DNA from 4 places in the Arthrobacter sp. 05T444 genome. Region 2 is predicted to be linked to each of the others. Evidence: riboswitches for the same ligand, from Rfam matches in the RefSeq annotation. Region 2 holds a riboswitch; each other region holds the start of a gene.
The links. Region 2 has a riboswitch for thiamine pyrophosphate ahead of thiO (glycine oxidase ThiO). Riboswitches for the same ligand answer to the same signal wherever they lie in the genome.
Positions count from the first base shown of each region.

Region 1: linked by a shared signal. The riboswitch ahead of thiC (phosphomethylpyrimidine synthase ThiC) and the one ahead of thiO (glycine oxidase ThiO) in region 2 are both predicted to bind thiamine pyrophosphate.
Region 3: linked by a shared signal. The riboswitch ahead of AC1DD3_RS14210 (ECF transporter S component) and the one ahead of thiO (glycine oxidase ThiO) in region 2 are both predicted to bind thiamine pyrophosphate.
Region 4: linked by a shared signal. The riboswitch ahead of thiD (bifunctional hydroxymethylpyrimidine kinase/phosphomethylpyrimidine kinase) and the one ahead of thiO (glycine oxidase ThiO) in region 2 are both predicted to bind thiamine pyrophosphate.

Region 1 is NZ_JBFTKK010000001.1:460,064-462,256, reverse strand. Features, by position in the region: gene AC1DD3_RS02085 (amidohydrolase family protein) at 1-792, opposite strand, end outside; TPP riboswitch at 882-989, shown strand; gene thiC (phosphomethylpyrimidine synthase ThiC) at 984-2,193, shown strand, end outside.
Region 2 is NZ_JBFTKK010000001.1:125,476-127,668, forward strand. Features, by position in the region: gene AC1DD3_RS00585 (ferritin-like fold-containing protein) at 1-218, shown strand, start outside; gene thiE (thiamine phosphate synthase) at 215-949, opposite strand; TPP riboswitch at 977-1,097, shown strand; gene thiO (glycine oxidase ThiO) at 1,090-2,193, shown strand, end outside.
Region 3 is NZ_JBFTKK010000014.1:52,813-55,005, forward strand. Features, by position in the region: gene AC1DD3_RS14200 (DUF4235 domain-containing protein) at 1-134, opposite strand, end outside; gene AC1DD3_RS14205 (heme-degrading domain-containing protein) at 170-715, opposite strand; TPP riboswitch at 884-1,027, shown strand; gene AC1DD3_RS14210 (ECF transporter S component) at 1,099-1,719, shown strand; gene AC1DD3_RS14215 (ABC transporter ATP-binding protein) at 1,719-2,193, shown strand, end outside.
Region 4 is NZ_JBFTKK010000006.1:236,238-238,430, forward strand. Features, by position in the region: gene thiD (bifunctional hydroxymethylpyrimidine kinase/phosphomethylpyrimidine kinase) at 1-851, opposite strand, end outside; TPP riboswitch at 834-931, opposite strand; gene AC1DD3_RS08545 (Rne/Rng family ribonuclease) at 1,009-2,193, opposite strand, start outside.

The DNA.
Region 1 (2,193 bases), 330 kb from region 2:
CCGTTCATTCCGGCCTTCCCACAGGGCCCGCATGTGGGCCGCGTAGCGCGGAAACTTGGGTTCGGCCTGGGCAGCGATATCCGGGAACGTCGCGATGTTGATCAGTGTGGGAACGATCGACACGTGCTGCTCGACCAGCCTGGGAATGTGCCGCGGCAGAAGTCCCGTGGCATGTTCGATGCAGTCGATTCCGGCGTCCAGCACGTCGTCGAGCGTGTCTTCGGCGAAGCAGTGTGCAGTGACCCTGGCGCCCTCATCGTGGGCGGCGCTGACGGCGTCCCGTACCGCCGAGGCGGGAAACGACGGCGCGAGGTCGCCGGCGTCGCGGTCGATCCAGTCCCCCACCAGCTTGACCCAGCCATCGCCGGAACGCGCCTGCTTGCGGACCGCCTCGACAAGGCCCTCCGGCTCCACTTCGACGGCGAAATTCCTCAGATAGCGGCCTGTCCGGGCGATGTGCCGCCCGGCCCGGATGATCCTCGGCGCTTCCGGGCTGCGCTGGAGCCAGCGGGTATCGCTGGCCGCGCCTGCGTCCCGGACGAGCAGCGTGCCGGCGTCGCGGTCAGTCATCGCCTGGGCATAGGCGGTGTCGTCGTCCACGGCGCCTCCGGGCCCCAGCCCGATGTGGCAGTGGGCATCCACGAAGCCGGGCAGCACCCAGCCGTCAAGTACTGCGTCCGGGACGACTGCCGGGCGGCGGAAGGTCAGCCGGCCGTCCACGGCCCAAAGGCCTGCCCGCTCCTGGTCCGGGCCGGTAAGCGCGGTCCCGCTGAATTCGATGATGGGCGCCATGGCTCAAGCGTAATCCGTACGGCCCGGCCCGGCGTGTGTCACACCCGGCACGGATGCGGCACCCGCCTGCCGCCCTGTGGTAGCTTCGTCTACGACCACACGGGTGCCCCTGCAGGGGCTGAGATCGGGCTAGCGCAGCCTGCGACCGTTGAACCTGTCCGGGTAATGCCGGCGAAGGAAGTGAGCAGTAAATGAACACCCAGAAAACACGGCTGAGCCCTGCCCAAAACGAGGCGGCCCATAACGAAGCTGGCCAGCAGACCACCCAGTCGCTGAAGTCGCACTCACTGGCTTACATCGAGGGGGAAGGCCTGCGCGTCCCGGTCACGGAAATCGCCCTGGAGCCGTCTCCCAACGGGGAGCAGAACGAGCCGCTGCGGGTCTACCGGACTGCGGGTCCGGGCAGCGACCCGGTAGTGGGCCTCGCCCCGTTCCGCTCGGAATGGATCGAAGCACGCGGGGACACGGAGCCGTACGGCGGCCGGCAGCGGAACCTGCTCGACGACGGCAGGTCGGCTGTACGTCGCGGCGCAGCTTCCGCGGAGTGGAAGGGAGCGCAGCCGGTGCCCCGCCGCGCCGTCGGGGGCAAGACGGTGACCCAGATGCACTATGCCCGGCAGGGCGTCCTCACCCCGGAAATGCGCTTCGTGGCACTCCGCGAGAACTGCGACGTTGAACTGGTGCGCAGCGAGGTGGCTGCAGGCCGTGCCATCATCCCCAACAACATAAACCACCCCGAGTCCGAACCCATGATCATCGGCAAGGCGTTCCTGGTAAAGATCAACGCCAACATCGGCAACTCGGCGGTAACCAGTTCGATTGCAGAGGAAGTGGACAAGCTGCAGTGGGCCACCCAGTGGGGCGCGGATACCGTGATGGACCTGTCCACCGGCGATGACATCCACACCACCCGCGAATGGCTGATCCGCAACTCCCCCGTCCCTATCGGCACCGTTCCGATCTACCAGGCGCTGGAGAAGGTCAACGGTGAGGCCAATGCCCTGACGTGGGAGATCTTCCGGGACACCGTGATTGAGCAGTGCGAGCAGGGTGTGGACTACATGACCATCCACGCCGGAGTGCTGCTGCGCTACGTCCCGCTGACCGCCAACCGCGTCACGGGCATCGTGTCCCGCGGCGGGTCCATCATGGCCGGCTGGTGCCTCGCACACCACCAGGAGAACTTCCTTTACACGCACTTTGACGAGCTGTGCGAGATCTTCGCCAAATACGACGTCTCCTTTTCGCTCGGCGACGGCCTCCGGCCGGGCGCAACCGCCGATGCCAACGACGCCGCACAGTTCGCCGAACTGGACACCCTGGCGGAGCTGACCCAGCGTGCCTGGGAATACGACGTCCAGGTGATGGTTGAAGGCCCAGGCCACGTCCCGTTCCACCTGG
Region 2 (2,193 bases):
TCGCCTCACGGCTGGCGTTGTGGGGACGGCGGCTCCTGGGAGAGGCGCTCACGCAGGCACAGCGCGTGGGCTATGAACACGCCTTCCTGACCGAGCTGATCACTGAAGCGGACAGCGGTGCTGACGACGCCGCGGCCCGGGAGCGGGTGCGCAGCCTCACCTCCGAGCTCGCCGAAAACCATTCCCGGCGGATGGTGCAGCTCGGTCTGAGCGGCTAGTTCAGGCCTGCCACCGGCGCGCCTGCGCCCTTCACTCCGGCGTTCTCCGCTCCCGCATCCAGGGCCTCGAGCAGTTCGGCTGCCGCGGCCTCCGGATCCGGCGCCTCGGTGATAGCCCGGACGACGACGATCCTGCCGGCGCCCGCTGCCGCGACCTGCTCCACGTTGGTGAGGTCGATCCCGCCGATGGCGAACCAGGGCAGCAGCAGGCCGCCGACCCTTTCCTCGTCCGCCGCCCTTACGGCCTCCGCCGCATAGCGGACAAGATCGAGCCCGACGGCGGCCCGGCCGGGTTTGGTGGGGGTGGCCCACACCGGGCCAACGCAGAAATAGTCCAGACCGCTTCGCCCGGGGGAGGCGGCGATCGCGGCATCCACCTGGTCAGGGGTGTGCGTGGACAGCCCGATCACCGTGGCGTCATGCAGCAGCTTCCGTGCGGAGCGCAGCGGCAGGTCCTTCTGGCCGATATGGAACACCGGGGCCCCGGACAGCGACGCAATGTCTGCCCGGTCATTGACGGCCCAGAGCCGGCCATGCCTGTGGGCTGCCTGGCGCACAACTTCCAAGAGTTCGAGTTCCTCGGCCGCCTCGATGGTCTTGTCCCTCAGCTGGATGATATCCACCCCTCCGGCGAAGGCCGCATCAACGAAATCGGTGAAATCGCCGCGCTCCTTGCGGGCATCGGTGCAAAGGTACAGTCGGGCGGTGGTGTGGACATCATGCGCGGTCATGGCAACCAGCCTAGTTCCTCTAAACTGGGCAGGTACCGCGGGAGCCCGCTGCAGCTGTCACAAACGCCGCAGGGCTGAGAGGGCGTAAGAGCCGACCGCTTGACCTGATCCGGTTAGTACCGGCGTAGGGAAGGATTTCCATGCAGCTTGGATCCGGCGGGAGCACTTCCGCCACAAACACTTCTGCCGCGGAACCGCTGCACGCTGACGTTGCCGTCATCGGCGGCGGCGTGATCGGCCACGGGATTGCCTGGGAGGCGAGGCGTTCAGGACGCTCAGTGGTGCTTATTGACGATGCGCCGGGGACGGGGGCCAGCTGGGCCGCTGCGGGAATGCTCGCCCCTGTCAGCGAGCTGCACTACCAGGAGCAGGAACTCCTGGAACTGATGCTCGAATCCTCTGCCAGATGGCCCGATTTCGCCGCGGCGCTCGCCGATGGCGGAGCCGGCAGGGAGACCGGTTATCTTTCGACGCCGACCATCGCCGTCGGTGCGGACCCCGCCGACCGCCGCACCCTGACGGACCTTCGGGAAGTCCAGCAGGCGTGCGGCCTGGTTGTCGCGCCGCTGACCATCCGTGAGGCCCGGTCGCGGGAGCCGCTGCTCAGCCCGGGCATCTCCTGTGCGCTGGACATCCCGGCTGACCACCAGGTTGATCCGCGGATGCTGGTGGCAAGCATCGCAGCTGCGCTGGCCCGCCACGAACCCGGTTCGCGGACGGCCGTTGCCGGTGCAGAAAACGGCTATGAGATCAGGGAAAACGCTGCCGGCCTGCTGTGGGACGGCGGGCAGCGCGAACGGGTCTGCGGCGTCCGGCTGGCGGGCGGCGGCACTGTGCGTGCCGCCGAAACCGTGGTGGCCAACGGACTCGCGGCGGCGTCGCTGGATGGACTGCCGGACGGGCTGAAGCTGCCCCTGCGCCCGGTCTACGGCGACATCCTCAGGCTCCGGGTTCCCGCGCACCTCCGGCCGCTGCTTACGGCCACGGTCCGGGGCATTGTCCGCGGAATACCCGTCTATCTTGTTCCGCGGCAGGACGGAACGGTGGTTATCGGCGCCACCCAGAGGGAGGACGGGCATTCAGCCCCCAGCGCCGGCGGGGTCTACCAGCTCCTCCGCGACGCCCAGGTGCTGGTGCCGGCCGTGGCAGAACTCGAGCTCCTGGAATCGACCGCCAGGGCCCGGCCGGGTACCCCCGACAACGCCCCGTTGCTGGGCCGCGTACCCCTCGGCGGCATTACGGCG
Region 3 (2,193 bases), on a different contig from region 2:
GGGACGTCGTCCTTCCCGCCCTTGGGCGGCTTGCGGCCGGTGGTCTTTTCCCAGATGGTGTCCACGGCCTTGGTGCCGGCGAATCCGGCGAGCAGGCTAATGCCGGTGCCAAGCAGCTTGATGAAAAAACTCATTCCGAAACTCCTTGCGACGTGAATACAGACTGCCCCTAGCCTAGCCGCATGGACGCATGGATTTCCCGAAGTGCCCGCACCACCAGATCGTGGTCGGCCTTCTGCGGCAACCCTGAGACCGTCACCGTGGCTACCGCACCCACGCCTTCCACGTAAATGGGGAATGAGCCGCCGTGGGCGGCATACCTGGACTGGTCAAACCAGGCGTTGTCCTCGATGCGGCCCCCGCCGAGTCGGCCGCGCAGTCCCACGAGCAGGGACGGTTCCTCGTAGCGTGCTGCGGTCCGCTGCTTGGCCTTGACCCAGTGCTCGTTGTCCGGGGTGGCACCCTCCAGTGCCACATGGAACAGCACGTGTTCGCCCTTGGTGATGTCGACGGCGATGGGCAGGTTGCCGATCTTGCCGAGCTCAACCAGCAGGAGGCCGAGGTTGAGGGCGTCGTCCCTGCCGAACCGGGGAAACTGCAGCTCGGTGATTTCCGCTTCGATGCTGGCGATCAGGGCTGCCAGAGCGCCCGCCGGCTGCTCGGCGGCGGAGTCGGGGTCAAAAGCGGCTTGGCTGCCGTGATCCTGTTGCGTCATGGCCCCAATGTACTCCGCGCTGTCCTCGCGCCGCCCCGTCCCAGGCAGCCTCTGTTCGCCGCCCTCTGGCGCCTCCGCGCACTTCCCGGATACCTCCCGGATTGTGACCGCGGCGCCGGTCTTCCGCGGCCGTCCCGGTGTAAACTGGATCAGCCCACAAGGGCAGATTTATTACGACAGGGGAGCGCCGCCGTCGGGCATCACTGGCAACTGCCAGCGAAACCGAGGATGGGCGCTGAGAGTGCGGACCGCCGCAGACCCTCGAACCTGATCCGGCTAGTACCGGCGCAAGGGAGTCGAGTTCTCAAAGTGTCCGGCAGCAGGCAAACCAACCGCCAGCAGCCGGGGAGCGCTTTCCCCTCCTGTTCCTCAGGAGGACCATCATGACAACTGCAACAATCAAGAAGACCGGCTACAACTGGCGCGTGGCTGACATCGTGGTGGCGGCACTGATCGCGGTCGCCGGCGGCGTGATCTTCTGGGCCTGGTCCCAGGGCGCCAACCTAATCTCCGCCCCCGTCAACGCCGTGTACCCGCCCCTCTCCGGCCTCTACGCCGGCGGCTGGATGATTCCGGCGGTGCTCGGCATGCTCATCGTCCGCAAGCCGGGTGCGGCACTGTTCTGCGAAGCCGTCGCCGCCACGGGCGAGCTGATCATGGGCTCCCAGTACGGCACCACGGTGCTGATCTCGGGCATCCTGCAGGGCCTGGGTGCGGAGCTCGTGTTCGCCGCCTTCATGTACAAGAAATTCAACCTCCCCGCTTCGCTGCTGGCCGGCGCGGGTGCGGGCCTGTTCTGCGGCCTGAATGACTCCTTCGCTCCGTGGGGCTGGAACATTGCGTACGCCGCTGGGGACAAGCTCGCGTATATCGTGTTCTGCGCCATTTCCGGCGCGGTCATCGCCGGCGTGCTGTCCTGGATCGCTACCCGCGGCCTGGCCAGGACGGGCGTGCTGAGCTCGTTCGCGTCCCGCAAGGCAGCCACGGAGCCCGTCTTCTCCTGATGCCCGCACATTACGACGGCGGCGTCCGCCCAGCCGCGGTCACCGCCCGCGGCTGGGGCTGGCGCCACGCGGGACGGTCCAGGCCCGCCGTCAACGCGCTGGACCTGGACATCCGGCCGGGGGAGCGGGTCCTGTTGCTGGGACCTTCCGGCGCCGGCAAGTCCACGCTGCTTCACGCCCTCGCCGGGGTTCTGGGTGACGGCACCTCGGGAAACAGCGCAGCCGGCGACGGCGGCCTTGCCGACAGCGACGACGCGGACGAGACCGGCAGCCTGCTGATTGCCGGCGAACCGCCGCGCGCGCGGCGCGGCCGCGCCGGCCTCATGCAGCAGGACCCCGAAACGCAGGTGGTCCTCTCCCGCCTCGGCGACGACGTAGCGTTCGGTGCCGAAAACCTCTCCGTGCCCCGCGACGAAATCTGGACCCGCGTCCACGAGGCACTGGACGACGTCGGGCTCGCGCACCTTCCGCTGG
Region 4 (2,193 bases), on a different contig from region 2:
ACGTCGAGCCTCCCGGACGTGCGGAGGGCCCCTTCCAGCCACGGCTTGACGGTACGCAGGGACAGCTCCCAGTCCCCTAAGCGCGCCTGCACCGTAGCCATGGCTGAGGACAGCGAGCACCCTGTGCCGTGGCTGTTGCGCGTCGGAACCCGCTCGCCGTCCACCACCACGACGTCAGCCGACAACACACCACCGGTATTCACGAGGGCGTCCGGGCAATCAGCACCGTCCAAATGCCCTCCCTTGACCAGGACTGTGGCCCCGGTTTCGGCCGACAACCGTTTTCCCTGCTCGAGCGCGTCGGACCAGGTGGCGGCTTCCGGCTCCCCGAGCAGCATGCCCAACTCGGCAAGGTTGGGCGTAATCAGGTCGGCCAGCGGCAGGAGTTCCCGAAGTGCAGACTCCGCGGACTCCTGCAGCAGCCGGTCCCCACTCGTTGCAACCATGACCGGATCAAGAACCACGACGCCGGGACGGACCTTCTCCAGCCAGTTGCGGACCGCGGTGATCACCTTTTCGTCGCCCAGCATGCCGATCTTCACGGCGTCCACAGTGATGTCGTCGCTGACAGCTGACAGCTGCGCGGTCAGGAAATCCGCCGGCGGCACGTGGACGGCACTGACGCCGCGGGTGTTCTGGGCGGTCAGCGCCGTGATGGCGGCCATTCCATAGCCCCCGTTGGCCGCGATGCTCTTCAGGTCCGCCTGGACTCCGGCGCCTCCTGAAGGGTCCGAGCCGGCGATCGCCAAGACCCGGGGAATGTCCCGGCCGGTGCGCGGGGAGAATTTGAAGGCGGCAACGGAGGAATCAACCGCGGGAGGCAGGACAGATGCTGAGGACAAAGGAGACATCCCTTCGCCGGTGCTAACCGGTCAGGTTCAACGGGTTTGGATCTCAGCCGGCACTTTGCTCGGCACCCCGTGTCAGTCCCCCAGCCTAGCGGCTTACTCCCAAAACCCAACGGGCCGGTGCTGCGATTGCAGCACCGGCCCGTTGGAAGGGGTCGACTCAGAGCTCAGACGCGGGTACGCCTACGCCAAGAATGATCGGCTCGCTGGCCGGCTTGGCGGCAGCCACCTTGTCCGCTTCCGGAGCCTTGGCCTCATGCGAGTGTCCGGCCACTGCTGCCGGCGCCGTCTCATGGTGTTCCACGGACGTCTCGTTGGCTGCGCCCTGCGCACGGCTTGCGCTGCGGTTCCGGCGCGGACGTCGGGCCCGGGTCTGCACGGCCGAGTGATCCGCGAACCGGTCGGCGTCGTTCTCCGCAACCGCCGGAGCGGGACTCGCCCCGGTTCGCGCCGGGGCAGCTACCGCAGTGGCAGGGCCGGCTGCAGCCGGATCAATAACAGCAGGTACCGGGGCCGCCGTCGGCTCCTCCGCAGCGGGAGCAGCAGGCTCGCCAAGGTGCGCGAAGGCTTCCTCAAGCCGGTCCAGGGTCAGGGCAGGCGTTTCGGATGCCGGCTCGTCGGCGTGCTCGACGAAGGGAAGCACCACCTTCTCGCCTCCGAACGTCAGCACGGCGCCGGGACGGCCGGAAATGCTTTCCGTCTCCGGGCTGCGGTGCACTGCCGGGCTCTCCGGAGCGGAGGCCGCCGGCACCGGAGCAGGCCGCGCCGCATCGCCGGAGACACCGTGGTGGGCGGCATCCTCGTGCAGGTGGGCTGCGTGTGCCGCTGCCGCTATGTTGGCGAGGGCCGCCCGGGTGGCTTCGGCCTTGGCATGGCGCTCGGCCTCGGTTGGCTCGTGATGGACTGCGGCGGGAGCAGTAGGCGCGGACTCGGCCGGAACCTGGCCGCCCTTGCCGCGGCGGCGGCTCTTTCGCTCCGGGCGCACGGCGGGCTGGTGCTCCGCCCGAGGGATGTGGTGCTCGGCGGCAACGACATTGGCCCGGCGGTGCTCGACCGGCTCGTCGTGGGTGACGATGCCGCGGCCGGCGCACGCCTCGCACTGCTCGCCGAAGACTTCCAGCAGCCCGGTGCCCATCCGTTTGCGCGTCATCTGCACGAGTCCCAGCGAGGTCACCTCCGCGACCTGGTGCTTGGTCCGGTCGCGGCCGAGGCACTCAACCATGCGGCGCAGTACGAGGTCGCGGTTGGATTCGAGCACCATGTCGATGAAGTCGATCACGATGATGCCGCCGATGTCGCGGAGTCGGAGCTGCCGGACGACTTCCTCGGCCGCCTCCAGGTTGTT